Regions from separate parts of the Lysinibacillus sp. NPDC096382 genome, predicted to be linked through region 4. Evidence: riboswitches for the same ligand, from Rfam matches in the RefSeq annotation. Region 4 holds a riboswitch; each other region holds the start of a gene.
The links. A riboswitch is a leader RNA that binds a small molecule or an ion and turns the genes downstream of it on or off. The one in region 4 is predicted to bind cobalamin.

Region 1 (7,738 bases), on a different contig from region 4:
CACATGTAGCTGCTCATCGCGGTTAATATAATTGATCATCGTTGACGAGGCCACCATTTTTTGATTGCGTGCTAAATGATAGAAGAACGCGAAGCCAGAATAGAAGAATAACCCTTCTAAAATTACATCATAGACAATCGCTTCTAGCATATTTTCAACAGATGGTTCCTCGGAAAATGCTTGGTAGCCTTTAATTACGAAGTCATTGCGTCGCTCTAGTACCGGCTCTGTACGCCAAAAGTCAAACGTACGATCCTGCTCATCTTTGTTCACAATACTTGATAACACATAAGAATAAGAGTGATTATGAATAACCTCTTGTTGCGCTAAAATAATCATTAATGCATTTAAGCTTGAATCTGTTAAATAATCCGCTACTTTCCCTGCAAAATCAGTTTGCACACTGTCTAATAGTGCTAGTAAGCCAATAATTTTTAAAAAGGATTCCTGTTCATCTGCTGATAGCTGTGGAAACTGCTTCACATCATTGCTCATATTAATTTCGAACGGTGTCCAGAAGTTACCGAGCATTTTTTTATACTTAGGATAAGCCCAGCTAAAACGCACATCATCCCAGTTTAAAATGTTAGAAGAGCGCCCGTTGACAATTCCTGTTGAACGGTTCGGTGCATCCTTGTCCATAATTTGTCGTTTTGTAATAGTTGTCATTGTTACTTCCTCCTAGCTCGCGCAAGACTCACATTCTAGCAATTCTACAGACGTTGAGCGCACGTAATAAGTCGTTTTTACACCGCTCGCCCAAGCATTCATATGCAATGCTAGTAAATCTTTCGCCTTAATCGTATTTTGAACATATAAATTAAGTGAAATGCCTTGGTCGATATGACGTGCTCGTGCAGCATTTTGCTTGATTGTCCAATTTTGATCGATGAAATAAGCAGATTTATAATACCAAGTCGTTACAGGTGATAAATCTGGTACTGTTACTGGAATTTTATAATCCTTCTTCTCCTCTGAATAACTCTTTTGGAAAATTGGATCAATCGTAGCCGTACTGCCCGCTAAAATGGACGTTGAAGAGTTCGGTGCAACTGCCATTACATAGCCGTTACGCATGCCTTTTTCAGCAACCGCGGCGCGTAAAGCGTTCCATTTATCGCTGTCATAGCCACGTTTGTCAAAATACGCACCCGTATGCCAATCTGAGCCATCAAATAATGGGTAAGCTCCTTTTTCACATGCCAAATCGTTAGAAGCACGAATCGTTAAATACGCAATTTCTTCATATAGCTTGTCCGCAAATTCTACAGCTTCCTCTGACTCCCATTGAATTTCTTTCAGAGCTAATAAATGGTGCCAGCCAAATGTGCCAAGCCCAATACCACGGTAGCGTAGGTTCGTACGCTCTGCTTGTTTTACTGGAATTGTATTTAGCGCAATAACGTTATCTAACATACGTACTTGCACTGGGATTAATCGTTCTAGAACACCGGCCGGTACTGCTCTACCTAAATTAATAGATGATAAGTTACATACAACGAAATCTCCAGGCTTGCGACGTGTTACGATGACATCATCTTCTAGTGTAATAGATTCGAATTCAGTAGCCGACATATTTTGGAAGATTTCTGTACACAGGTTCGAACTGTAAATCATCCCTTCATGCTTATTCGGATTCATACGATTTACTTCATCACGATAGAACATAAACGGCACGCCTGTTTCTAGCTGTGAGCGCATAATACGCTTCATAATATCTATAGCTGGTACGACTTCACGACTTAACAATGGATTCGCGATACATTCCTCATATTTAGTACGGAAAGAACCGTCACCCTTTTTCTCATCGTAGAAATCCTCTAGTGAGTAGCCCATAACCTCTCGTACTTCATGTGGGTCAAATAAGTGCCACTCCCCACGTGCCTCAACAGTTTCCATAAATATATCCGGTAAGCATAGCCCTGTGAAAATATCATGGGCACGCAGACGTTCATCCCCATTGTTTAAGCGTAAATCTAAAAACGTAAAGACGTCTTTATGCCAAACATCTAGATAGACAGCAATAGCTCCTTGTCGTTGCCCAAGCTGATCGACTGAAACCGCCGTATTATTAAGCTGTTTAATCCATGGTAAAACGCCACTTGATGCACCTTTAAAACCTTTAATAGATGAGCCTCGGCTACGAATTTTACCCATATAAACACCAATACCGCCGCCGTATTTCGATAATGTTGCGACATCTGTATTCGTGTCATAAATGCTTTGTAAACTATCATCTACTGTATCGATAAAGCAACTTGATAGCTGTCCATGTGTTTTACCTGCATTCGATAATGTCGGTGTGGCAACAGTCATATATAAATTACTCATTGCCCAATAAGATTCACGGACTTTTTCTAAACGATTTTCTGTTTCATCCTGCATCAGAGTCATCGCAATGACCATCCATCGTTCCTGCGGTAATTCCACTGGTATTTTCGTGTAATCACGGACTACATAGCGGTCCATTAATGTTTTTAAACCAATATACGTAAACAACTCATCTCGACTTGATTCTAGATAAGAAGCGAGTTCCTGAAGCTCCTGCTCACTATATTTTGTTGTTAAACTTTCATGATACAATCCAGCTTCTGTATAGTGTGCTAAATGTTCTGGGAAAACTTTATAAACATCTTTCACTGAAACTCCACGACGCATTGCAAATTGATCATATAGTTTTTCTAAAAAAATTTGAGCTGCGACAAATGTCCAGTATGGCTCCTCCTCATCAATGAGGCTAAGCGTTTGTAAAATCATCGCATCTGCCCATGCTTCAAATGTCGCATTGTCGTTTTTTCGTAGCCATCGATCCGATAATCTTACAAAACTTTCGAGTTCATCCTCTGTGTAGTTTTTCTTGAGCTTAGCAATTTGTTGCTCGATTTGAATTGTCATGTAACATTCTCTCCCTTTCCTTCTCCAGCAACACAAAAAGCGATCACGCAACATTTATCGGTTACGTGATCGCTGTAAAATCGGAAATGGAAATGAAGGACATGCACACAAAGAAGTGAACAAATCTCTCGCCTCCACTTCTCAATCCCCGAAGAATGTGTTGCTGTCTTGAACAACTCGGCAGGTCTCCTGGCTCATGCTTCCTCCAAACGATAGCCTTCCCGTTCTTCACAGTGGCCAATTCATCATTTGTCAGCACTTACAGTTGCGGGGACAGCTTCGGCCTAAGATGACTCTTTTTCCGAATTCCCTTTTAAACCATATTGGTACCGCTCGTCCAAAATACTATATATAGTGTTTTAACTCCTAAACAAATCTAACATATTGTGTTTATTGTTGCAATAGGTGTTTTGCCCCTTGCAAGTTATAAAGTGCTACATTTTCTCGAAACAAGCCCAATTACAATGCAGTTTTACGTAGTTTTTCAAAATTTCTAGGAAATTTTTTTTGTGCTAGCTGCTCTTTTTCTGGCTGAATTCCTAGCAAAACTACTGCACATGGACCAGCCGATTTCTCGACATCTAACGAACTTTTAACCTGTTGCTCGCCAAAAAGTCGGGTAAATTCGGCTTGTAGACCTTTTGATCCAACTGGCCATACTTGCTGCACTATTCCCTCTTTCCACGCCTGAAAAATAGGTTGGAGCTGTGCCACATCTTCAGGCTGTGCAAGGATTTCATTGCCTACAAGCGGTAGTCCATAGGTGTACCAACTAAGCTGTTCATGCTTAGTTGCTGTGCGTTTTTGCTGCTCACCTAGCATCGTTATAGACAAACCTGATTGTAGAGTCGGCATATTGGACTCTGTACTACCGTCTATTTGCGGACAATTAAGACCCGTCTCATCAAAAACCTGCTGAATGCCTGCAACGTAACGAGACCATGCAGCATCCCCTGAAAAATTAGCGAGTATAATATGGCTTGGTAAAGCATTTGCAGCAAGCTGCTCTATAAAAGTAACACGCGCCGTTAAGTATGCCGTTAATTTGTCTGGAGCAGACACAACATCTTGTGGTTTTTCACCAATAGCTGCGGCATTATCAGATGTTGCAATCAACCCACCTATTTTTATTGCATTTCTCAATGTACTCGACCTTCCTTACGCATAAACACTTTAGAGAGAATTGGCATCGCAATGGCAACAATCACTAGATTTATGAGTGTTGCCAATGGAAGACTAGTCAGTGACGCCCAGTAAAATGCAGGACTAATGATAAAGTAAAATGGTAAAGGTGCAACAACACCATTGAAAACAAGTGCCACAGGCCATTTCCAGAAATGCATTCCTTTTTTATGCATTACCCCAAAGACCCATACAACAATAAACATTTCTACTGCGATAATAATATGTAGTGGCCCATATGGAAAGCCAGTAGTTAAGGCTGAGATAAAATGCCCAATGACTCCCGCAACCCCTGCTAATACTGGAGATAAAAATACAACGCTCAACAATGCAGGTGCAGAGTCAAGCGCAGCAGTTGAAATAAATGTTGGTATTTTAATGACTGCACCTACTGCACAAATTGCCGCTACCATGGCAGTGAGCGTCAATTTCATTAATCTTTGTCGATCCATCCCATTTCCTCTTTCCTTTTATATTTGGCTCGTCATGATAACGTAGGTTGATTTCCGTTCCGGTTGGGCGCTTGGTCGCTAACGCTTCACTTTCACGCAGAGCAAAGCTTCCTGGGGGCGTTCGATGAGCCGTTTCGCTTCGCTGCAGGGTCTCATTTGTAACGCTGATCCCCGAGGAGTCGCCCATCCTCCACCCCAATCAACTTATATGCATGACATACGTTTAGCAAAATGTCATCCTTAAATTCCGTTGTTGGATCAATTTATTAGAAATCATTAATATGGCTCATTACCATATCGTGGGGTTGATTTCTGTTCCGGTTGGGCGCTTGGTCGCTGACGCTTCACTTTCGCGCAGAGCAAAGCTTCCTGGAGGCCCAGCCTCACTCCGATCAACTTATTTACAAAGCATACGTCCTGCAAATCTCATCCCCAAATGAAAGGCCTAATAAATTTTTTTAAAACTATATTATTTGATTTGTTCCCCGATACCGTACCAAATGCGTACGACTTGTTCAGCTTCAGCGAATAATACCTGGTACAAACGCCCACATGTATCACGCAACAATCGTGCCTGTTTTTCCATTGGCACAACTCCACGACCCATATCGGTCACTATTATATAGACTGCACAATTTTCTTCAAGAGTCTTTAGTCTTTTCAAAATAGTTTTGACAAGAGGTTCATCATCCTCAAGATCTTGTGTCACGAGCCATTTCTCTATGTTTTTAATAATTAGTACATCACAGGCTGGGCTGACATCAGGTAGATTGCCATCTACTAGCTCAACTTTTTGACCTGCAAGCAATTTCATGACATAGTCGGTTTTTCCACTATAGGCGCCTCCGATAAAGACATGCATCTCGCTCCCTCCTCCCAAGCCTTTCTTGTAAACGTTAAAGAAAACATTTTATCATGCGGTGTTTGATACGACCAAAAAGTTTGCTCAGTCGGTGCAAATTCTACAAGAAGTGCTCGAATAACTCCACCATGGACAACGAGATGATAAACATCTTCACCTTTTGGTATCTCAGTGAACCCTTCAATGACACGCGCACAAAAAGCATCAAGACCTTCCCCCTTTGGCGGCGGTGACTGTACGGGGTCATCTAACCATGCACAATAGCGACTATCTGTTTTCAAGTCCTCATATGTTCGTCCTTCAAATGCACCGAAGTTCGACTCACGAAATCTTTTATCAGACACATATGTTGCATGCGGAAAATAATGGGCAGCTGTTTCCCTACAGCGCAGCAAATCACTACCATACACCTTCGTGACATCTGAATCTACTATAGTCAGCAAAGATGCATCAGCTAATGAAGAATCTGTCCAGCCGATATATCGCTTCTCCAAATTTTCCATCGTTGGGGCATGTCTCATCAAGTAAACAATAACAACGTCACCCACAGTACAACCTCCATTCCTTCAATTGATGCACCGAGTAAATCTCCAGAAACGCCACCAAAGTTGCGCACTGTAAATTGACGGAAGACTAAAAAGGCAATCGTTAATACAGCCATCAACACTAGTGGAACAATTGAGAAGCCTATGACAAACAACAAGCTACTATACGCCACAACTAATGTGATAAGCATAAAGCTAATAAGTATTCCCGGCTTAATATGTGTTTTAAAAAAGGAGGCAAGCCCCTTTTCTTTCGAGCATTTGAGCGACATAAAATAAAAGCTCATGCCTATTCTAGTTAATAACGGAATAAATACAGGCATCCATAGTGCAAATTTATGCTGTACGAATAACTCATGCAGTATCACAAATTTACCAAGCACTAGAAATAGCACAGATAGTACTCCAAATGCGCCAACACGTGGATCATCTAAAATTTCTAGCCGCTTTTCACGATCTCGATACGAAAAATAAGCATCCCCCATATCAATAAAACCATCTAAATGCAAACCACCCGTAAATAAGGCAAATAATCCGACAATCACAAAAGTAAGCAAAACCTCACTGCTTGCCGTCCATTCTGTTAAACTATAGATCACCGCCGCCACTGTAGTACCCATGAGAGCCCCTATCCATGGTAAAAAGGCGAACATCCCGGTAATAGTTGCCTTTGTTAACGGAATTTCTTTATGTACCGGCAAAACTGTAAAAAATTGAAACGCAAGTTGTATGCTATGCCAGAAATTTTTCATCGTCTTGCCTTCCTTCTTTTTATTTTCAAAGCGTCATTTATGATTTCCATTTCTTTACGACACCATAATTTATTTCATACGCCTCATCCGCTATAGAAACGAACCATTGATGTAATCTCCCAAGGGTTTGTCGGTATAATTCTACTTCCTCGCTAGAATATGGAGGCTCATCGAATAATTCGTTTGAGACGATAAAAAACGTCACCTTTTTCTCAAGTAACGTCTCTACCGCCTTTTTTAAAACATCAAGCTTTTGCTCTAAACAGCAAGGTTGTTCCACACAGGGAGTTCCCGTATCAAAACCCTCGTAAAAAGCATTTGTCAGCCATGTCGTAACACAGTCCCATAACACAACATCTCCATCAGTCAGTTTATGCAATGTTTTTGCTATGTCATAAGGTGCTTCTATCGTCAACCATTCAATATTTTGTGCTCGTCTATCTGCTTGATGACGCACTATGCGCTTCTCCATCTCATGGTCCAACGCTACTCCAGAAGCAATATAAATAAGTCGTCGCGCTTGGTTAAACTCTGTTTGATAGTGAGTAACAGCCGCTTTTTCAGCAAAGTGGGATTTACCACTACGTACCCCCCCTGTAATGAAAATTAGTGGCATTCGTTAAGCCTCCTGTTGTAAATGTTGAATGTTCCCGATATCTTTCACGAGCCATTGTTGCTCGACTTTCTCAATAATCGTGACACTTGTACCATTAATAAATGGTTCTGCCCATAGCTGATTGATGCTTCGCCCTAAAATGGCGTTAATGATGCATTTAATCGTTACAGCATGGGACACAATTAAAACATTATTCTCGGGATATTTTTCTGCAATTTTCGATAACGTAAACATGGCTCGTTCTGTTACCGTACCAAAGCTTTCCGTATGGGTTGCGACGAATTGTCCTGGATAATCGGTATATAATTCATAATCAAGGCGATGTATAGTCATAATGTCCTCGATAGTTTTTCCTTGCCAATCGCCTAAAAAAATTTCCCGTAAATTATCCTCATAATAGATTGGAAGCTGTCGATTATCTAGAAGAATATGCA
Region 2 (7,738 bases), on a different contig from region 4:
TTCCTTAACAATCGAGTAGGAGAGGGTGAATTAACTCCCGACCTCTCACACCACCGTACTTACGGATCCGTATACAGATGTTCCATGAAGTCTGACGAACAGCGATTTTGTATTCTCCCTGTTCGTTTTGCTTTTCTGTCTCTCCTTGCCACTTGTATTCTCAGCCCTCTTAATGTCTCCTATTGGATTCACCATTTCTTCCACTAAGTAAGTCCATCTTTGGATTGTCTGCTTCATTGAACAAGTGAAATTCGAGTTTATTCCACACTCCTTCATGGTTCGGTCCTTCTCATGTAAACGGTACTATGACCTCTGCTGACTTCTGATGGTTCAGCTACCTATCGCTATGTAGGTTACAAAGTGTACTTTGCGTTTCCACCAGACTTCTCCGGGTAAGCGCATGCACTTTCACACCATCTATCCGTATCATTTACTCGATATGACCTTCGACAGAAAAGACTTTGTTTTGTTATGCAAACTCATCCAATCATACCTAGCCTTCTATAAAATTCGTGTTCCTCGGACCGGTGTTTTGCCTCCAGCTTCCTTCAGATTCCGCATCGCCACGGACACCTTGCTCTTGGCTAACCTCTACTTCTGTCTTCGGGGTTCGGGACTTACACCCCATTGTTCATACACATGCCGGGCGCATATAAAAAAACTTGACCTCATCAAAGAAGTCAAGTTTCTCCTTAAAATGTAGATTGTTGTACTTGTTGACGAAGTGTTTTTGCTGCTGCTACCATATTCATCAGTGCTGAGATAGTTTCTGGCTCCTTCCTTGTTTTTAAACCACAGTCAGGATTCACCCAAAATTGATTTTTTGATAAAACCTGTAAGCTATCCTGCATTATGCTTAGCATTTCCTTTTCACTCGGTACACGTGGACTATGGATATCATAAACACCTAGTCCAATTCCTTTTTCATACGGATTGACTTGCAGAGAAGAAATTAACTCGCCATGGCTACGTGACGTTTCGATGGAAATAACATCAGCGTCCAATGCACTAATTGGCTCGATAAAATCATTAAACTCGCAATAGCACATATGTGTATGGATTTGTGTTTCATCCTTAACGCTAGATGTAGCAAGTTTAAAAGCATTTACTGTCCACTCTAAGTACGTTCCCCAATTTTCTTTACGAAGCGGCAAGCCTTCTCGTAATGCTGGTTCATCAACCTGAATAATTGAAATGCCTGCAGCTTCTAGTGCTTCCACCTCTTCTCGGAGTGCCAAAGCAATCTGATATGTTACATCCTTTCGGGAAATATCATCCCGTACAAATGACCAATTTAAAATTGTCACAGGACCCGTAAGCATACCTTTTATATAGCGTTTCGTTTGGCTTTGAGCATAGGCTGTTTCTTTGACTGTCATCGGTGCTTCCCATGCAACGTCACCGTAAATAATTGGTGGCTTCACACAGCGGGAACCGTATGAAACAACCCATGCTTTCTCCGTAAATGCAAAACCTGTTAGTTTTTCCCCGAAATATTCAACCATATCTGTGCGCTCAAATTCACCGTGCACAAGAACGTCGATATCTAATTCCTCTTGAATAGTAATCCAACGCTTTGTCTCATGTTCTACAAATACTGCATAATCCTCATTTGAAATTTGTTTCTTGCGCCATGCACTTCGTGTACGTTTGACTTCATCCGATTGCGGAAAGCTCCCAATTGTTGTCGTTGGGAACAGTGGTAATTGCAATGCTTGCTGGTGAATCTTTTGCCGTGCTTTAAAATCGCTATGGCGTTCAAAGTCTTGTATCGACACTGTTCGAACCGCTTTTTGAACATCTTTATTTTGGCGAATCGGATGATTTTTCAACGCTTCAATCGCCTTCATACTTTCCGATAGTTTGTAATTTGAGGGACTGTCTTGGCCCTGTAAATATTTTGTTACTTCCATGATCTCAACTAATTTTTCATCCGCAAAGGCGAGGGCATTTTTAAGAACTGGTTCAAGCTTAGTTTCAAGTGTGGTCGTAATTGGAACATGCTGTAAGTTACATGAAGATTGAATCCATAGTTCTTTTGCGCCACTTAGTTGTTCAATGGCTTTAATAGTTGAGCTAACTTCTGCTAGATTGGAACGCCAAATATCTCTTCCATTAATAATACCAACAGCCAATATTTTATCTTTTGGGAAGCCAAATTGACGTAATGACTCCATATTTTTGCCGTAGCCATGCACAAAGTCTAACCCAATCCCACGAACAGGAAGTTTTACAATTGACTCATATGCTGATAATGATTCGAAATAAGTTTGTAGCATAATTTTAGCTTCGGGTACTGATGCAGCTAATTGTGTATAAATTTCTTGAACAAGTTTAACTTCCGCTTCATCTAATGTTGTGGCAAGAAGTGGTTCTTCTAATTGAATCCACTGTGCACCTGCATCCACGAGCTCCTTTAGGACCTGCGTATAAAGTGGTAGTAATGCTAAAATGAATGTAATCTGCGATAGTTTGTCATAGCCTTTCGTTAATTTACAAAATGTATAAGGGCCAATCAATGTAGGCTTTGCAGTAATACCAAACGCTTCCTTAGCCTCTAAAAAATCTGCCAATATTTTATTTTCTGTTAATTGCAAAGTTTGTCCATCGTATTCTGGCACGATATAATGATAATTTGTATTAAACCATTTCGTCATCTCACTAGCCACGGCTTTTTTACTACCACGAGCTACCCCATAGTATGTTTGTAAATCAACTTTGTCTCCCTGCCAATCAAAGCGCTTTGGAACTAAGCCAAACATCATTGCCGTATCTAACATTCTGTCATAAAGTGTGAAATCTCCAACAGTTATCAGGTCTATTCCGAGTTGAAGCTGCTTGTTAATTCGGGCTAGACGAATATCCTTTAAGTTCTGCAAAAATTCACCCTCTGAAAGCTCATTTTTCCAAAAAGCCTCTAAAGCCTTTTTCCATTCACGATCTTCTCCGATATACGGATAACCAACTATAGTACTTGTATAAATCATGTTCATCTCTCCGATCCATTAAGTATGCCTCGGCATTATTGAGTCCGGAATCGGCCCTATGTGCTTAGGCCAGTATGAGGGCCGACACGATGTCGGTCATTTCGGTCTTCTTTCCGATTCCGTGACATCGGCCAGGGGCTTTAACTTCTAATAAGAAGTAAAAAAAAAGCCACTCTCCTTTTTTTGGAAAATGGCTGTTATCTCAAATTAAAAATAGCTATGAAAAAACAATACGAAATTCTTACAAGATATCGCATGATTCTTTGTCGCACAGGGACGATACGGTCACATCTCACCACCTATTTCCACGTAGGTATTTGGTGTGTACTAGAAATTGGCAGGTCTCCTGGCTTCTCATCAACACGCCTCACAGCCTTCCCAGTTTCCCCAGTGGCAATTGTGATTTGCTCCGATATACAGTTGCGGGACAGCGTCGGATTTGCACCGACTTCCCTTTTAAGCCAAACTTTCATTTGGCACCAACTCTTACACATTATTTAATTATGTTTTACTATAACACATATTTTTCAGAAAAGTAGATTTATTTTCACGTTTGTTCAATCCAACTCTATCATATTGGGAGCCCTATACATCTAATTACTAAAATACACTTGTAAACAGAGGTATTTTTCGTTATTTTTGAGTTAGTTATCCAACTAACTAATAACAATGGAGGTGTCAATGAATGGCAAAGCCTACTGGTATTGAAAAATCAGATTTATTAATGGCTGCCAAGCAAAGTTTAGTAGAAAAAGGGATTGAAAAATTCACCTTAAAGGCTGTTGCTGAGCAAGCTGGTGTGACACAAGGAACTATTTATTATCATTTCAAATCAAAAGAGCAAATCATTCTCGAAATAGTTCAGGACATCTGTGAAAATTCTTGGCATGAGATTTTGACGACCGATCAAGAAATGATTCAATCTGCACTTCTTTCTGCAAAAAGTCGATATGAAGATGATGCCTTTTATCATAAATTATTTTTCACCTTAATCGTCTTTGGCTTTACGAACCCGACTATTAGACAGCAAATTGGACAAATTTTAGCGGCCGAAAATGAACATTTGCGTAATATTTTAAACAAATTATGGGATACATCACCAATTGATGGCGTGTCGATGGAAACTTGGAGCATTTTTTTCAACGCGCTAATTGATGGCTTGGCCATACAAGTGATGATGCGGGACGATTTCGATATAGATGTATTTTATCAGCAATTCGAAAAAATCCTTGAGACATTAAATCGTCTAGGAAAATAATTAGAGGAGGAACACTATGCGATTCTTTTTATGCTGGGGTTTTGGGATTTGGTTTGTAGCAAGTGCCGTGTTTCGATTTATAGGGCATTACTTTTTTACCCTTAAAGAACCTCCCCTCATGATAGCTACTTACATTTTAGCTTTTCCAATCGTTTGGCTAGCGACAATACCTATTTATTCTATAAAAAAAATAAAAGGTACAGAGCGATTACTGGCTGCTATCTGCATTGCATTACCTGGAATGCTTATCGATGCAGTCGTTTTATTAGTCTTCGACGATATTTTTCCGAATTTATCGGTTGTCTTAGATCGATATTTCGCCTCATGGCTATTATGGGCTTATTCCCTAATTCTCCTTACTGGTTTTACAAAGGCCACATTCGTGAGAAAAAAAACTATTCCTTCGTCAAATTAAAGGATTTGGCATTATTATCCTAGAAGTAAGTATCGATTACAATTAAAGGAGGAGAAAAAATGGTTATAGGCTTACATCACGTTCAAATAACAATTCCAAAAGGTGAAGAAGAAAAAGGGAAACATTTTTACTGTCAAGTATTAGGACTAAATGAACTTGAAAAGCCTGATTCGTTGAAAGGACGAGGTGGATTTTGGTTACAGGTCGGCAATAGGGAGGTACATGTAGGGACAGAGGATGGCTTTGATAGATTAACGACAAAAGCTCATATTGCCTATCAAGTTGAAAATATAGAACATTGGAAGAAGGTATTAGCCGAACATCATATAGAAATTTTCGATTCAGTTCCTATTCCTCATTTTGATCGCTTTGAATTTAGAGATCCATTCGGTAATAGAGTAGAGATGATTCAGGAAATTTAAGGAAAACAGTTGAATAGAAGGCATGCTGTAAAAAAATATTTAGTGAAATAAAGTATGAATCTTTAGCAAAGCAACGACGTTTTAACAAAATGTCATCCGACTTCTGAATTTTATCGACATCCGCCTTCTAAAGAGCAAAAAAGATCTACACACAAAGCTGTGCGTAAAATTGTAGGCATAATGAGAGGTACTAGGGGCGTTCGATGACCCATCTCGCTTGCGCTCCAGTGTCTCATTTGGGATGCTGATCCCCAACGCTCACTTTCCTCTCTAATTAACCATTTCACAAAGCCTGTATCTGACATCTCATCTCACACTATTTTATAGTGATAGCAACAACTTATCTTTAGTTCAAAAGCGTAGCGTGGAACAAATCAAGCCGTGGGAAACAGTTCAACGCTCACTCCTAGTAGCTAGAACGAAACTCCTCCTTATGGAACCGTTATTTCTCGCTAGATCCCAAAGATGAAATAGTCTAACTATACCATGGTAAATGTATAGGAGCGATTGTCGTTTAATCTTTCAATGCCTAGAAAAACTTGTACTTCCTGCCCCTTTGACTTTTCGTTTTCCATAAACACTTCACCCAACTGAAACATTTGTAATAAAACTGTAAATTAAGGCGATGAAGCCTTTTATATCAGGTGTTTACAGCGAATCCCCATCCAGCGTGGTAACAATTTCCTCAAAGAAGCCCTACTTTTTCATGCTACGATTAATTCCAGTGACAAACCAAATTGGGATTAATCCTAACAATAGCTTCAGGAGGAAATTAACAACATGAATAAACGATTTTTAACAACAACATTAGCATTGACGATAGGTTTTAGCACAGTGGGGATGGTACAGCCAACTGTTCAACCTATAGAAGTTGAGGCTGCAACAACAACAAATGCCCTTAATAACTCACAAGCAGTTAATGCGAAAGCAGATCAACTAATTCAAACTGGAAAAAGCTTAATTGGTAAGGCGACATACAGCAATTCTGTATACAAGGCTACATATCCTTATAAATTTTCTTGTGCTTCATTTATTATGTACATTTTCGAGAAAAATGGTGTTGACCTTGCAACTTATAATGAAGATTATATGTTACAGCAAGGAACGTCTGTTAACAGAAATCAATTACAAAAAGGTGATTTACTATTCTTTAAGAGTAAAAAAACTGGGACAGACCCTGACCACGTTGGTATGTATATCGGAAACAACAAAATGATTCACATGGCTGATTCTAAGCAAAATATTGTTATTTCTGATTTAAATAGTAAACCATATTATACAGATAATTATGTAGGGGCCCGTAGAGTATTACCTACATTACTTTCAGCTAATCCTGCAACGAAAGGCGATAAGATTGTTGAAAACGCCTTTAATTATAAAAATAAAGTAACTATGAGTTCTACAAATAATGAAGCAAGTCTTCGCTTTACAGCGCCAGGATATGTAGATTTCGTCTATCGTAAGAGTGGAGTTAAACTTGGTACAACCAATTTAAAGGAACTAATGAATGTTGGAACAACGGTTTCACGTACCAATTTAAAAAAGGGTGATTTAGTGTTCTTTAATAGTGTTAAAGGCTCTAAAACCCCTTCACTAGTAGCTATCTATGCCGGAGATCAACGTATTATCATTCCAAGTTCAAGTGGTATTACTACAAGAGTACTAATGGTTGACTATTATAAAGAGCATTATATTACAGCAAAACGTGTTTTTTAAGAAAGTTTACTAGAATCATTTCAAATGGTTGAATTTGAAATGCTCAACAGAATTAATGTTTAAAAAAGAAGCTTTCCTTAAGGAAGCTTCTTTTTCTATTATTTATTTTTTAACTGATTCGCAAATTCTATCATAGATTTGCTAGACATTGGACCTTTAATAAGGACAATGGTTTCACTATCTAGCTTATGCTTTAGTACATCTAAAACGCCTGTAACATCTTTAAACATATGAACATCTGCCTTGGTGCCTTCCTTCAACGCTTGGTTCGCAATATTTTCTGCTCTATTGCCAATAGTAATAAGCGTATCAATATTTCTTTTCGCGACCATTGTGCCAATCTCTCGATGATATTTTTCTTCGAAATTTCCTAATCTCTTAATGTCACCTAAAATAAGAATTACTTTCTTCCCTTTTCCTATCGTATCCAAAACCTTTAGTGCCGCTTCAACAGAAGTCGGGTTATTTGTCCAAGTATCATCTACTATAGTACATTCACCGATGCCCGTAGAAAATTCTAAGTGTCTTGCCATCGCTTTGAACGTTTTTAATTGCGAAATTGCAACAGCAATGGAAAGTCCCATTTCCTTCACGGCAGCTATAGCCGCTAATGCGTTATATACTTGGTGTTCTCCGTATCCTGGAACAAATAAATTGTATTTGTCATTTGACACTTTTAGTACAAATTTCATGCCGCCTTTAGTGAATTGTATATTCGTAGCTTGATAATCTGCCTTTTCGTTGACGCCAAAGGTAATAATCTTTCCTTTAAATTTACTTAGGGGGATTTTTTTAATGTTTTCATCATCACCATTAATGATTAACGTGCCATCTTTTCTTATTCCTTCTACAATTTCAGCCTTTGCTTTGATATAGCCATTAAGATTATTGCATCCATCTAAATGATGGACACCAATATTCGTAATAATACCAATCGTAG
Region 3 (7,738 bases), on a different contig from region 4:
CATTCATGGATATGGACACCACATTATTATATGACACAATCTCCTTTTTATAATTTTCCATATTCATTCGGATATTTGTTTGCATTGAGTTTATTTGCAAAGGCAAAAGAAGAAGGTAAAGAATTCGAAAGATGTTATTTAGATTTGCTTCGCGATTCAGGGAGTATGTGCACAGAGGAATTAGTGATGAAACATTTAGGTGATGATATCACTTCGGAAGCTTTTTGGAAAAAGGGAATAGAATTATGCATTAAAGATGTGGATGAATTTATCAAATTAAGTAGAGAGTGTATCATTATTTAAAGATGACGAACCTTAATGACAAAAGAAAATAATCCAACCGCCATTTGTAAGTGGACTTTCCCAGTAGCCTTATACTAAAGGTGCAGATGAGGTGAGGTAATGGTGTTAAGAAAATATTTAAGTATTATTTCATTGTTATTGTTTTCTTTGTTCATTATTTTCGCCTTTATTACACCAATTGAAGTGAACGGAACCTCGGAAATTGGGGACATTGTGGTTATTTCTTTAATAATCGCTTCATTTCTAACTGCATTTTTTAGCCAAAAGGGGAAGTTGAGAATTTTTGCGTTAATTGTTTCCGCGATGCCACTGCTTTTTCTACTAGGATTGATAGTACTACCGATATTTTATTTATTAGAGCAATAAGCGGGTACGTTCTTTGAAGATGGTGAAGTTATTAATATTCAATTCACGAATATCAAAACAAAAAGACAGAGTTCATTAGGTGAATCTGAAACTTTAACACCAAAATTCTTTTTAATCCTACCAATATGGGCTATTGGGGTACTATTGATGTGGAAATTTCTTACCAAAAACAAATTGGAAAATGCTTTTTGTTTCAGAATAATATTGAGCAACTCTATTGCTTTGGTTAACTATTCCTATCGGTTTAAAGTTTGCGTTTCAATTTATATAAGAAGATCGAGGAGAAGATATATTTGTTGTTTGATCACCTAAATGGGTTTGAAAATTGATAAATAGAGTGGTGATAAAGTGGACAATGCAAATTCTTTATGCCGTTTTCGAGAATGATATTCAATTGCCGATTTTGGATATTACACATCCCCTTTTCAACGCAAGTATTGATGAACAAGCGTATCATTTGAGCTGTCTCAAGTCAGCCAAGAGCATTGAATCATTAAAAAAGATGCCTGGCTTTATCCGCAACATCTTTGTGAAAATGTCGAATGTTGACAATTCCTATCTTAGCGGCATGCGTACTTTGCTGTACAAACTTGGCCCCGACTTAACCAACGGGATAAAATTAGGTTTCCGGGACAAGTGGGCGGTGAAGCAAACTTCTTTCATGGGACTCCGGATCAGGCTGAGGGATCTTTGCCGGCGCCAGTCGGAAATTTTGCTCCCCCAGCTCAAGCAATTCCCTGAACGGAACCTTTGTTTCTTCAATATCGCTGGGGGAGCCGCTACCGACAGTATTAACACCTTAATTCTCATTCAAGAATCGGACCCAGAATTATTAAAGGAACGCAAGATTGAAATCAATATTTTAGATATCGATACTTACGGCCCCAATTTTGCCAAACGATGCATCGACGTTTTGAAGAAGCCAGGGGAACGCTTTCAAGACCTGGACATTACCCTCAATATTATTCATTATGACTGGAATCAACCAGAGGCATTATTAAAGATGTGTTTAGAACGTTTCGACTGGATTCAGCTCTGTTCATCGGAGGGCGGTCTATTTGAGTACGGTTCGGATTCAGATATCATTGAAAATCTAAACCATTTCTATACTAACTCTCCGGAGGACGCTAGGGTCACGGGTTCATTAATTTTTGACCGAGCGCATGTAAATCCGGGATACTTGGGATTTACAGAGTTTGTTGGCGTGCAAATCCAATATCTTGGGCTAGAGGGATTGCAGCGGATTTTAAGTCAAACCTCTTGGGTTTTGGAAGAATCCCATGAAATTGATACGATCTATCTTCTGTTTTCATTGAAGAAGCGTGACTAAAAATAAAAAGTAGTTACATGAGGCCAGGGTTAAGTTAGTCATAATATATAAGATTTTTATTATATTCAGAAAATGAAATTGACGTGAACATTAGCGCATGTTATGTTTAATACTAATTTCATAGCAACCATTACAAGTTTGAGTGAAATAAACTTTCATTCAATTAAAAGGAAAATGGGTGTAAATCCCATGCTGTCCCGCAGCTGTAAATGAGGAGTTTTGTTTCGATAACCACTGAGTAATTACTTGGGAAGGTGAAGCAAAATCATGATTCATGAGCCAGAATGCCTGCTTGTAAAGAGATTCATTGATGATCTACGAAAGATAGGGAGATGGATAGAGGCTTACTTATAGTAAGTTATTCTGTCCTTATTCTTTTGGAATAAGGTTTTTTTTATGCCTTCTTTCAATCTTTAGATTCTTCATTTAGTGCACCACAAACAAAGAAGGAGACAGAAAATGAGATTGACAAAGTATTTACTTCCTTTCACGCTTATTTTGATGTTCAGTTTACTCACTGGCTGTACAAGCAATGAAAAGGGAGAGACAGCATCGAAACAACAGACAGACGAAAAAATGATAACGATTGGGTGGCCATTAGATGTAGGTCCATTAAATCCCCATACATATTTACCAAATCAAATGACAGCACAAGCAATGGTCTATGAATCATTGGTTGAATATAACGACGATGGGACAATTACACCGAAATTAGCGGAAAGTTGGGACATCTCTAATGATAAAACTGCTTATACTTTTCATTTAAGAAAAGATGTTAAGTATTCAGACGGAACAGCTTTTAATGCAGATAATGTAATACGAAACTTTGATGCCGTTTTAGCAAACCGTGATATGCATTCTTGGATGGGTATGGTAAACCATATAAAAGAGGTTGTGAAAGTGGATGAATTTACAATTCGTTTGCAATTGGATGAACCGTATTATCCTGTTTTAAACGAACTTGCCTTTGTAAGACCTTTCCGTTTTTTAGGTGATAATGGATTCCCTAAAGGTGATGCGACCCAAGATGCAATTAAAGCGCCAATTGGGACAGGCCCATGGGTTTTAACAGATTACAAAAAGGATGAGTACGCTCTATTCAGTCGCAACGAAAACTACTGGGGGGAAAAACCTCTTGTAGAACAAATAAAAGTAAAAATCATCCCTGATTCAGAATCTATTTCATTGGCCTTTGAAAACGAAGAATTAGATTTAATATATGGTCGAGGCATTATTAGTTTAGATAATTATACATATTTAAAAGATAGTGGTAAATATAAAACCGCTACGTCTGAACCTTTGTCTACAAAAGCGCTACTGTTCAATACACAGTCTGGCCCGTTAGCAGAATTGAAGGTTCGCCAAGCGATTCAATATGCAATCAATAAGGAACAAATGGTTGATAGTATAACACATGGTACAGAAAAGGTTGCCAATACACTTTTTTGGGATGCTATTCCATATGCCAATATTGATTTAGCGCCAATTTTATATAATCCCAAAAAAGCACAACAATTGCTAGATGAAGCGGGATGGAAGCTACAGAAGGGTGAAAAAATTCGCTCTAAAAACGGACAGCCACTAACATTAGATTTAATCTACATTGCTACAGATGCGATTCAAAAGCCAATGGCGGAACTAATGCAAGGTGAACTAGCAAAAATAGGGGTACAGTTGAATTTAGAAGGCGCAGATGTGATGGTAGGTCTGCAAAAATTAATGGATAATCAGGTTGATATTAATTTCTGGCGTACAAATGGACCACCAACAGATCCACATAGCTTTGCTAATGAATCAGCTACACCAAACGCTAATGGTGTCTATGAAGCAAAATTAGGCTTACCAAATGCCAAAGAAATCGATACTAAAATTCATCAATTATTAGTAGGTACAGATGAAAAAGAGCGCGTGCAACTTTATACGGATATTTTAACAAAGTTCCATGACCAAGCACTATTCTATCCTATATCTTACGAAACCAATAACGTGATTTATCAGCCATATATGAAAGATTTTGCTCCACGTGCATCTGAATATGATATTCCATATGCACAAATGGAAAAAGAAAAATAACTGTAAAAGAGAGAGTATGTCGATCAAAGACAGCTCTCTCTTTATCATAGGATTGATTAGGAAGTGACAGCATGTATGAATCAACATGGATGTTTTGTTTAAAAAGAATTTTGACATTGCCTTTTGTATTATTGGGCGTATCGATCCTGACCTTTGTATTTATTCGTTTTGTTCCAGTAGAGCCTGCTGAGGTCATTCTTAGATTGGCAAGAGTTGCGTCAACAGCGGAAGCCATTCAAGCATTGCGTGAAGAACTTGGAACAGACAAACCTTTTCTTATTCAATATTTGCTATGGATAAAAGGCGTTTTACATTTAGATTTTGGGACATCTTTTGTTAGTAAATTACCAGTAGCACATGAGCTATTCGCAAAATTACCAGCAACCATCGAATTAGCTGTTGCTGCATTTGTGTTGATTTTAGGAATAAGTATGCCATTAGGGATCATAAGTGCCTTGTATAAGCATTCCATCATCGATAAAATAATTAGACTATTGACTATCATGAGTGTATCGATTCCAACATTTTGGTTAGGTTTTTTACTACTATATGTATTTAGTCTGAAATTAGGGATCTTCCCGACAAATGGAAAGGGCACACTAGCTCATCTAGCTTTACCCGCACTCGCACTAGCTTTACCAACAATTGGGTTATTCGTTCAATTTATCCGTACAACCATCATTGAAGAATTACAACAGCATTATGTTCAATATGCACAGCTAAGGGGATTAAAAAACTCAGTGATCCTCGTACGTCATGTTTTAAGAAATGCTGTTATTCCGTTGACTACTGTATTAGGTATGACACTTGGTAATTTACTTGGTGGTGCAGTAATTGTGGAGCAGGTTTTTAGTTGGCCTGGACTCGGAAGGTATTTAATCGAATCCATTATTAACAGGGATTACCCGGTTGTACAATGCTATGTATTGATTATTGCTGTCATCTATGTGCTTGCAAATTTATGCACAGATGTGTTGCATCGGCTATTGGATCCTCATCTGATGATGAAGGACAGGAGAGATTGAAGTGAGTCTATTACATAAAAAACGTGCAAATGTTAAAAGATTATTTAGTCTAACGATACTGCTGGTCATTGGCTTGTTAGGACTGTTTGCGCCAATTTTAATGCCCCATGATCCTTTAGCGGTCGATATATCAAAGAAATTTTTAGGTCCAACAGGGGACTATCCATTAGGTACAGACCATCTAGGAAGATGTGTTTTCTCACGATTACTTTTAGGTATTCGCTATTCTTTAGGATCTGCGCTCGTCATTCAAATAGTAGCCATTCTTTTAGCGATCTTACTAGGTGCATTTGTTGCGCTAAAAAGAGGGATGATAGATTATCTATTTATTCGAATATGTGATATTTTATTAGCTTTTCCTACACTTGTCCTTGCATTTGGACTTTTAGGTTTATTAGGGCCTAGCTTAAAAAATGTGTTAATCGCACTTATTTTTACGCAATTTATTTATTATTCAAGATTGATAAGAAGTTTGTTTATTGGGATGAATGAAAAAGATTTTATTCAAGCAGCAAAAATCAGTGGTACTTCAGGAATCAAATTAATCATACGCCATTATATCCCCAATTTACTGCCTCCTATCGTAACAATTGTCGTATTAGATATAGGAAAGGTTATTTTAGAAATCGCAGGTTTTTCTTTTATTGGACTTGGCGTGCAGGCCCCCATCCCTGAATGGGGAATGATGGTGAATGAAGGAAAACAATATATCCGTCAACATCCTGAATTAATGCTTTATCCTGGACTTGCCATCGTTTTTGTTGTGCTATTATTGAATTATTTGGCAAGTAGTTTCAAGAAGCTTGACCAATAAAGGGGGATTTATGGAGAAAGTTTTAGAAGTGCAAGACTTAACGGTAAAAATCGGTGAGAAAAAGATAGTAACCTCAATTAATATGACAGCCTATAAAGGGCGTGTCTTAGGGATTATAGGGGAAAGTGGTAGTGGAAAGACAATGCTGTGCCACGCCATCATGCAATCATTACCGGCTTCGGCGCAGATTACCCAAGGCCAAATTATCTACCAACAAGAAAATTTATTGAATGTATCAGCCACTAAATTGCGAACGTATCGTGGAAGGCATCTGTCGATGATTATGCAAAATCCGTCTATAGCTTTTGATCGTATTCAAACAATCGAAAGCCATTTTCGAGAATCATTAAAAGCTCACTTTGTAATGACTAAAAAAGAAATGAGACAGATTGCCCTTGATGCTATGTATAAAGTCAATTTACCTAATCCAGAACAGCTTTTGCACTATTATCCTTTCCAATTAAGTGGCGGAATGTTACAACGAATGATGATTGCTTTGTCATTGGCGATACAAGCTTCTGTCTATATTGCAGATGAGCCAACGACAGCCCTTGACACAGTCAATCAAAAACAAGTATTAACACTATTTCATCGTATTCGCTCGGAAACGGAAGCCGCTATTATTCTTGTAACGCACGATATTGGTGTTATTGCTGAACTAGCTGACGATGTGGCCGTGATGTATCAAGGAGAAATAATAGAGCACACGGATGTCTATAATTTTTTTGATGCACCTCAGCATCCCTATACAAAAAAACTTTTACAATCAAGAATTATGTTTTAGAGGTGAAAAAATATGACGCTGCTAGAAGTGAACAATATAGAGATGCATTATGGTCACAAACCATTCATGTTCAAACGAGGACGGAAAGACCCTGTATTACAAGAGGTGACATTTTCGCTTCAGGAGGGTGAATGTTTAGGAATTGTCGGGCAGAGTGGTTCAGGCAAAAGTACTTTAGGCCGCATTATTTTAGGAATTGAACGACCAACAAAAGGTGAGGTTCTATTTCAAGGTATTAATCTTTACGAAGCAACAAGTAAGCACAAAAAAATAATACGTAGAGATTTACAGGCAGTCTTTCAAAATAGCTATCATTCATTTAATCCAAAGCAAACGATTTTTGAGATAATAGAAGAACCCCTCCTTAATTTCGAATGTTTCAGTAAAACAGATAGACAACATAAAGTAAAGGAATTACTAGACTGCGTGGAGTTAGAAAGTACAATTGCTCAAAACTATCCTTCACAACTTAGTGGCGGGCAACAGCAACGTGTCAACATCGCAAGAGCTCTTGCTTTAAATCCAAAATTGATTGTCTTAGATGAAGCCATTAGTAGTCTTGATATGATCTTGCAGAAGCATATTATACAATTACTACAAACACTTCAAAAAGATATGCAACTTGCTTACATTTTCATTTCTCATGACTTACAAGCAACATGTTTTATGTCAGACCGAATCCTCGTGATGCAGCATGGTCAGCTAGTTGAGGAGATTGGGAAAGATGGAGCATACAAGCATCCCGCATCTCTAGAACTATACAATGCTATTTTGCCATCGCATCCTCGAGAACGAACTATCAAAAATACGTAAACTATTACGGTAGCAACTATTCGCACACTTACCGCCATTTTTGGGTCAAGTGATGCCTAATTGTTTTATGATAATCTTAGCCATCATCGCATGTATCTTAATGCTATTTTGTTCCAAATCAAACAAGCTAAATTTTTTAAGTCAGTACAATTGTACTGGCTTTTTTTATACGTCTAGTGTGGGGGAGTGTAAAATGATAGTGCCTAGAAGCAAAAGAACGAAAAAAAGGC
Region 4 (7,738 bases):
ACGTCTTCATAGCCACCGGAAAGATGTTCAACAACAATCATGCCCGTACCCCCTTGCTTCTACGTTGCTTGTAAAAAATATAGGAAAAAACGGGTGCCCCAATAAATGCAGTAATGACACCAATCGGTAGCTCTCTTGGCATAATAATTGTTCGCGCTATTAAATCACAAATAATTAGCAAAGTTGCCCCATTTAAAAATGATAATGGCAATAAGTGTCGGTGATCAGAACCCCAAATCATTCTCGTCATATGAGGAACGACTAAACCAACAAAGCCAATCGTTCCAGAAACAGCTACCGCAGCTCCTGTCAACATTGATCCACCCACTAAAATAATATATTTACTGCGCTTAACATTAACACCTAAATGCTTCGCGCGTTCTTCACCATATAGCAGAACATTTAACTCGCGCCTTTGTGTCCAAAGCATAATGGTGCCAATTATGACAAACGGGATAATCATCTGAACATAAGGCCAACCACGCATCGATACTGAACCGAGCAGCCATCCGATAACTTGGCGAAGCTCTTCACCAGATAATGCAATCATTAAAGAAATCAAGGAACCTAAAAATGAACTAAATATAACCCCCGTTAAAATAAGAGTTTCCATTTTTAACGAGCGGTCTACTATTCTAGCAAAGCCCATAACAGCTACCATCGTTAATATGGCACCTATCATACTAAAGGTCGGCAATGTAAAATGACCTACTACAGGTATTGATATACTAAAAAAAATCGTCATAACTGCGCCAACTGATGCACCAGAGGAAACACCTAACGTATAAGGGTCAGCCAAAGGGTTTTTTAATAAGCCTTGAAAAGCTGCCCCTGCAATTGCAAGTGACGCCCCTACAAGCCCTGCAAGCAAAACTCGAGGTAATCGAATTTTCCATAAAATATTGGCGGCTGTTTCATCAGCCGCCTTATTCCACAATACTTCTAGCGGAATATGAACCGAGCCTATCGCCACACCACACCAGATGCTAATGATTAGAAGCGTAATTGCTGTTACATAGGCTACAATTTTTTTACTCATTTAAACGCCTCAGGGTAGACGGCCTTCGCTAATTCCTCAAGACCATCTGCTAAACGGGGACCTTGACGACTTGTTATATTTTCATCCACTTGTACTATGGCTTTATTTTTCACGGCAGAGATTGTCTCAAATCCTGCACGTTGTGGAATTTTCGTTAAAATATCAGGTACGTAATTATATGCCACAACAATGACATCTGGATTTTTTGCGATAATTTGTTCAGCATCAATTTTATACCAGCTATTTGAATCTGCTGCCACATTTTCGGCATGAATCATTTCTAGCATTTCATTCATAAATGTACCTTTACCAGCTGTATAAATTTCTGGCTCATCAGACGACTCTACAAAGACTTTTTTCGCCTCAACACCGTCAAGTTTTGTTTCAACTTCTTTAACTTTTGCCTTCATATTTGCCACAATTTTTTTAGCCTCTTCTAGTTTTCCTGTTGCACGACCAAGCTGTTCAATTGTTGTGTAAGTTTCATTAAAGTTTTTTGTATCCGCTACAACAAATACTTTTACACCTGCCGCCTCAAGCTGTTCAATAGCTCCTTTTGAATAACCCATACCCGACGCATGCGCAAAAACGATATCTGGCGTTAAAGCAATAATTTTTTCAATATTATAATCCATACCGCCAACCTTTTCTTTTTTAGTAACCTCTGGTGGATAATCGTCATTATCTGTCACACCAACTATTTCATTATTTAAGCCTAGGCCAAATAAAATTTCTGTGTTACTCGGAATGAGTGAGACAATTTTTTCAGGAGGTGCCTCTAGCGTAATATTCTTGCCAGTAGCATCCGTTATCGTCATTGGGAATGTTGCTTGTTCTACTTTTGTTGTCTCTTGTTGCTCAGAAGATGACGGCTTTTCATTTGTCGCCTCTTTTGTATTACATGCAGCAAGTAAGCCAATAGCTAAAAATGCTGATAACCCTATTTTCCAAATTTTCTTCATGTGAATCCTCCTTAGTCTATTTGTGCGTATAGTTTTTATTGTTTTTTTGATTTATCGATACGTTTTAGTTTTTGATCGCCTAACATTTTGGATTTATCGCCCAACTTTTTGAGTTTATCACCTAACATTTTGGATTTATCGCCCATGTTTTCAAATTTATTGACATTCATCTTCCAAAACAAATACCCCTCATCATAAAATAATGAGGGGGTCAAATTTGCACAAAAATACATATACAAAATCCACCATCCTATCCTCGTAGGCTACAACGTGTTTTCTATAAAGGCAGGTCTCCTGGCTCGTGCTCCATACGCTTTTTCAAGCCTTCCCGAAATTTTCAGTGGCGCAGATTGAAAAAACTCACACATACAGTGGCGGGACCGCATCGGAATTACACCGATTTCCCTTTTCACTTTACTAAAGTAAAGAACCTTTATAATATTCAGTTGATTTTATTATACATGAAAATGAAAGAAGTCGCCTCCATTCGAGACGACTTCTAAACAATCAATTATACCTTGGCATAATTGCGTCCGGGATCGGCTTTGTGCTTAGGCCTGCGTGATGCAGGTCAGTTAGCCGTTATCGCATGGATGCGATGATTTTAGGCTAACATCCTATGTGAACTTCTTTCCGATTCCGTGACATTCGCCAGAGGCTTTGGGCCAACGTGATGTTGGTCACTCAGTAGTCGCCACAGGACGTGGCGTTCTTAGACTGAGTTCCTCTATTTCAGCAGGTGTTTGGACACCTGCCGAAATAAGTTAGACTATATCTGAAAAATACTGTACCGTTTTCATTGGTGCACCCATTTCTCGTAATGCCCATGTGTGCTCTAAATAAATATCTGCTAGCTTCTCATATTTGCCGCCGAATCTTTGTGCCCATTCGACAGCTACAACACTTTCATATAAATGTGCCATTTTCTCTGCAACCCTTTTTGCCTCAAACGTTTTCGTTGCATCATCTAAACGGCTAAATGTTTGCAAAGTTGCACCTAGTTTTGCTAATTGCTCCGCTACAATTTCGACTAATGGACTGTCAGGTAGTTTTTCTAGGCGCTCTTCCATGACACGAACAAACAAATCATGCACATGAAACTTATCAACTAAGCGAATGAGCTCTAAAGCTAAAATATTCGCAGTCCCTTCCCACACAGTAAGTACCTGTGCATCTCTTAATAACCTAGGTGTAACAAAATCTTCAATATAGCCGTTTCCGCCATGTAATTCAATGGCTTCACTAGCATAATGTACAGCTTGCTCTGCCGTTTCTTTTTTCATGATCGCAATATACAAGCGGTTTAAAATAATGTCTTCTTTATTCCCTCGCCCACTAGTTACTTTATCGTACAGCTGAATAAGATCAAAAACTGTGGCAACTTCTACATGAAGCTTGGCAGCGAATTTCCCTAGTGTATCCTGAATCATAGGATATTGCGTTAAAGACTTACCAAACGCATAACGATTTGTCACATAATGCTTCGCCTCTAAATATCCACGGCGCATAATACCGATAGAAGCAACCGCATTGCAAATTCTTGATAAATTAAGTGCCTCCAGCATATAATAAATTCCTTTATTCGGATCACCTACGACATAAGCTAGTGCACCATCAAATTCCACCTCACCTGAAGGCACTGCTTTAACGCCAAGTTTATCCTTTAAACGCCGAATGCGTAGGTTATTAACTGTGCCATCCTCATTTCGCCATGGAACTGCAAACAATGTTAAGCCCTTTGAGCCTGCCTGAGCCTCTTCCATGCGCGCCAATACCATGGTTACTCCACACATTCCTGCATTAGATGCAAAATATTTCTCTCCATATAAAAGATACTGATTGCCGTCCTGTCTTGCCTTCACAACATTCGCTCCAACATCAGAGCCACCTTGACGTTCCGTTAAAAACGTGGCCCCCTCATATAGCTCTGTCTCTCCTGTTGCACAAACATGTGGTAAAAAGCGCGCTTTCACCTCATCACTCGCATAATGATCAAGGAGATAAGCCGTTGCCATCGTTAAAGTAACAGGACAGTAAAAGCCTGGCTCAGCATGTGATAGTATATAGCCTTGAGCAAAGCTATAGACATAGTTACCCTTTCTACCTAATTGCGGAATATCCTTATGCACATAGCCAACAATGCCGGTATTGTACGTCTCTTCAATTGTTCTTTTATAGCCATCATTGACCCAAACCTCTGACACTTCTTCACCATAGGCATTATACCTTTGTAATCGAGGTTCACCCTCTCTATCCGTATGCTTGGCTCTCACATCAATATCTCCAGCACAAAGCTCACCAAAATCTGTTAGCTCACGTTTTGCATAGTCCACAAACTCTTTATCTAGCATCATTTCTAAAACTTTATGAAGTGTATCATTTTCGTTAAAAAAGTTTGTTGTTTTCATTTCTTCCTGCTGTAAAACTTTCATGCTATCTCACCTCTTGTCCCTTCAAGGATTGTTTTAGTATTTTGCCCGATGCATTTCGTGGTAACGCTTCCACACGTTCAAAGATGCGTGGAATTTTATATTTAGCAAGACGCTCCTCCAAATAAGCTTTAAGTTCGTCCTCGTCAGTTTCCGTTTTGGCGGCATAAACGGCCTTCACCGTTTCTCCCCACTCCGGATGTGGCACACCGATTACAGCCACTTCAAATATCCCCTCATAGCTCAACATACGATCTTCTATTTCTTTCGGATAAATATTCACACCGCCTGAAAAAATAACATCCTTTTTACGATCGATAATCCAAATATAGCCGTCCTCATCTATGCGAGCTAGGTCACCTGTTTTCAGCCACCCATCTATAAATGCACCCTTTGTTGCAACATCATCCTTATAATAGCCCAGCATGTTACCCTCACCGAATATCACGATTTCTCCTACGTCACCAACACTGACATCTTCTCCATTGTCGTTAATAATCCGTAGCTCCGCCCCAAGTGGTGCACGCCGACCAATGCTCCCCGCCTTCGTTGCATGCTCTTCACCAAACAATAATGAACCATTTGGACCAGCCTCTGTTAATCCATAGACACAGGTTACATTATCCGTTCGGAAAGCTTTTTGGATAAAGCGAATTTCATTTTGCGATAACGGCGCTCCACCATAAACCCACCATTTCATCGATGATATATCAGCTGTTTGCAATCTTGGCATTTGGGCAGTTAACAAATAAGCGACAGGTGCTCCGAAGAAATGCGTTGTCTGTTCCTCCTCGATTGAATCTATCAATAAATCAGCTGTAAATGTTGGCGTTAGTATATTTGTCGAGCCTACAAGTACTCCTGCCATTAAAAATAAATGTAATGGAGCTGAATGCGTCAATGGCATCATAAGAAGAATCCGACTTTCTGGCTTTACTTCCATTTCTATTGCAATCATTTGCGCTACAGTTAAAATATTGCGATAGCTAAACAACACGCCCTTTGGTTTTCCCGTTGTACCCGAAGTATATAAAATCGTTGAAACATCATCTTCATTCAATTGGCAATCAATTGTTTGACTGCTTGCATGTTGAATAAGTGTTTCATAGTTTAGCCAACCAGCCTGCTCTTGGCCTGTTTTGATTTTCAAAGGGACTACCTTGATGTTTTCGACTGCTGCAAAAATCGCCTCATGCACTAGAATAGCTTTAGCATCAGCATGCTGCGCTACATACTCAACCTCTTGCAGCGTAAATTTCGCATTTACTGGAACGACAATGGCTCCAATGCGCTGAATAGCAAAATAGCTAACAACAAACTCTACAACATTTGGCATAAAAACAATAACTTTGTCACCTTGCCAGACCCCCTGCTCTAACAAAGCATGACTAAGACGTGTCACTTGCTCATCTAAATCACAATAAGTCACACGTCTGCCCTGACAAACAACAGCTTCACTCATAGGGTACTTTCGCGCATTACGTGCTAACAAATTCGAACTATTCATCGTGCATCTCTCCCTTTAAAGTCGCTAATTTTTCTGTAAATATGCCTTGTAAATGCTGTAACTCCTTTTTCATCTGTACAAGCTCTGCAATTTTGCCATCGATTTCTTGTATTTTTTGCTCCCCATATTCGACCGTGCGTTCTAACTGCTGAATGCCCGTGCGATCATCATCAAACAGCAATACCATCTCCTTGATCTCCTCAAGTGAAAAACCGTACCGCTTCCCCCGGAAAATAAGCTTAAGCTTCGCTAATTCTTTTTTTGAAAAGGTTCGCTGATTAGTAGATGATCGATTAGGATTAAGCAGCCCTAGTTCCTCATAATAACGAATTGTCCGTGTTGAAACATTAAACTCCTTAGCCACTTCTTGAATCGTCTTCAACACCATCCCCCCTTTCCGTTTCCCATCAGTATATCATTGACGCTAACGTAAACCACAACAAGATTTCTGAATTTTACAGAAAATAATCGCTTTAAGTAGCTGAATTAATTTATTGGGTGCTGTTAGTCAGTTTAGCTGGTCTATCCGTCGCTCTGGTGGGGCTTTCCGTCGCTTCGACGATTCTTTCCGTTGCTTTGACTGTTTCTTCCGTCGCTTCGGCAGGGTGTTTGATTGCGCCGCTAAATGATGAGTTGCGCCGCTAACTAAGGAAGGAACGCCGCTAAATCCTGATATTCCGCCGCTAACCATGCAAGGAACGCCGCTAAATCCTAATATTTCGCCGCTAACCATGCAAAGAACGCCGCTAAATCCTAATATTTCGCCGCTAAGAGCTTCGGATTCTATCCGTCGATTCAACACCTCTAGCTATCATATCTATTTCAACACAAAAAACCCCCGGCACATTGTCGTGCCAGGGGCTAGAAAGATTATTATTACATTTTTTCCGGTGCAGATACGCCGATTAAGCGTAATGCGTTGGCAATCGTTGTACGTACAGCAGTAATAAGGGCTAAACGAGCTTCTGTTAGCCCTTTATTTGAAGCATCTAACACTTTTTCAGCGTTATAGAAACTGTGGAAAGTAGCTGCTGTTTCTTGAATGTAGTTGGCGATACGGTGTGGTGTACGGTGCTTCGCAGCATCTGCTACCACTTTCGGGAAGTCGCCCACTTTTTTCAGTAAATCAATTTCTTTTTCTGCAGTTAACAGCGTTAAATGATCTGTTGTTGCAGCAAAGCCTTGCTCATTCGCTGAGCGTAAAATTGAAGAAATACGTGCATGCGCATATTGTGCATAATACACTGGATTTTCATTTGATTGAGATACAGCAAGATCAAGGTCAAAGTCCATGTGAGAATCGCCCGCAGTTTTCACGAAGAAATAACGAACTGCATCTAAGCCAACCTCTTCTACAAGCTCACGCATTGTAACAGCGTTTCCTGTACGTTTAGACATTTTAAACTTCTCACCGTTTTTATAAAGTTGAACCATTTGGATGATTTCTACTTCAAGTGTATCACGGTCGTAACCAAGCGCTTGAATAGCAGCTTTCATACGTGGGATATAGCCGTGGTGGTCAGCGCCCCAAATATTAATTAATTTATCGAAGCCACGTACAATTTTATCCTCATGATATGCGATATCTGGAGTTAGATATGTGAAAGAACCATCATTTTTAATTAACACGCGGTCTTTATCGTCGCCAAATGTTGTTGAACGGAACCAAGTAGCACCGTCTTCTTCAAATACATGGCCATTCGCTTTCAGTTTATCTAACGCTACTTCGATTTTACCGTTTTCATATAGTGAAGTTTCTGAATACCACACATTAAAGTTTACACGGAAGTTAGCAAGGTCT

Region 1: it holds a riboswitch for cobalamin, as region 4 does, so the genes downstream of both, ACIQZA_RS12285 (ribonucleoside-diphosphate reductase subunit alpha) here and ACIQZA_RS16355 (hypothetical protein) in region 4, are expected to answer to the same signal.
Region 2: it holds a riboswitch for cobalamin, as region 4 does, so the genes downstream of both, metE (5-methyltetrahydropteroyltriglutamate--homocysteine S-methyltransferase) here and ACIQZA_RS16355 (hypothetical protein) in region 4, are expected to answer to the same signal.
Region 3: it holds a riboswitch for cobalamin, as region 4 does, so the genes downstream of both, nikA (nickel ABC transporter substrate-binding protein) here and ACIQZA_RS16355 (hypothetical protein) in region 4, are expected to answer to the same signal.

Annotation. Positions count from the first base shown of each region.
Region 1 covers NZ_JBIWFC010000007.1:120,123-127,860, forward strand. Annotated here, with positions in the region: gene ACIQZA_RS12280 (ribonucleotide-diphosphate reductase subunit beta) at 1-669, opposite strand, end outside; gene ACIQZA_RS12285 (ribonucleoside-diphosphate reductase subunit alpha) at 682-2,895, opposite strand; cobalamin riboswitch at 3,057-3,244, opposite strand; gene ACIQZA_RS12290 (hypothetical protein) at 3,355-4,038, opposite strand; gene ACIQZA_RS12295 (ECF transporter S component) at 4,035-4,529, opposite strand; gene ACIQZA_RS12300 (bifunctional adenosylcobinamide kinase/adenosylcobinamide-phosphate guanylyltransferase) at 4,999-5,391, opposite strand; gene ACIQZA_RS12305 (histidine phosphatase family protein) at 5,340-5,939, opposite strand; gene cobS (adenosylcobinamide-GDP ribazoletransferase) at 5,912-6,688, opposite strand; gene ACIQZA_RS12315 (bifunctional adenosylcobinamide kinase/adenosylcobinamide-phosphate guanylyltransferase) at 6,726-7,304, opposite strand; gene ACIQZA_RS12320 (histidine phosphatase family protein) at 7,308-7,738, opposite strand, start outside.
Region 2 covers NZ_JBIWFC010000034.1:277-8,014, forward strand. Annotated here, with positions in the region: gene metE (5-methyltetrahydropteroyltriglutamate--homocysteine S-methyltransferase) at 693-2,987, opposite strand; cobalamin riboswitch at 3,307-3,486, opposite strand; gene ACIQZA_RS25140 (TetR/AcrR family transcriptional regulator) at 3,673-4,245, shown strand; gene ACIQZA_RS25145 (DUF5367 domain-containing protein) at 4,262-4,660, shown strand; gene ACIQZA_RS25150 (VOC family protein) at 4,720-5,082, shown strand; gene ACIQZA_RS25155 (C40 family peptidase) at 5,863-6,798, shown strand; gene ACIQZA_RS25160 (UDP-N-acetylmuramoyl-tripeptide--D-alanyl-D-alanine ligase) at 6,897-7,738, opposite strand, start outside.
Region 3 covers NZ_JBIWFC010000002.1:255,035-262,772, reverse strand. Annotated here, with positions in the region: gene ACIQZA_RS05070 (M3 family oligoendopeptidase) at 1-303, shown strand, start outside; gene ACIQZA_RS05065 (histidine kinase) at 403-669, shown strand; gene ACIQZA_RS05060 (hypothetical protein) at 1,025-1,999, shown strand; cobalamin riboswitch at 2,117-2,309, shown strand; gene nikA (nickel ABC transporter substrate-binding protein) at 2,459-4,072, shown strand; gene nikB (nickel ABC transporter permease) at 4,144-5,097, shown strand; gene ACIQZA_RS05045 (ABC transporter permease subunit) at 5,099-5,911, shown strand; gene ACIQZA_RS05040 (ABC transporter ATP-binding protein) at 5,922-6,695, shown strand; gene ACIQZA_RS05035 (ABC transporter ATP-binding protein) at 6,708-7,508, shown strand.
Region 4 covers NZ_JBIWFC010000012.1:1,428-9,165, reverse strand. Annotated here, with positions in the region: gene ACIQZA_RS16370 (adenosylcobinamide amidohydrolase) at 1-41, opposite strand, end outside; gene ACIQZA_RS16365 (FecCD family ABC transporter permease) at 38-1,039, opposite strand; gene ACIQZA_RS16360 (ABC transporter substrate-binding protein) at 1,036-2,001, opposite strand; gene ACIQZA_RS16355 (hypothetical protein) at 2,037-2,240, opposite strand; cobalamin riboswitch at 2,269-2,451, opposite strand; gene ACIQZA_RS16350 (acyl-CoA dehydrogenase family protein) at 2,766-4,433, opposite strand; gene ACIQZA_RS16345 (class I adenylate-forming enzyme family protein) at 4,435-5,937, opposite strand; gene ACIQZA_RS16340 (MerR family transcriptional regulator) at 5,930-6,319, opposite strand; gene argS (arginine--tRNA ligase) at 6,814-7,738, opposite strand, start outside.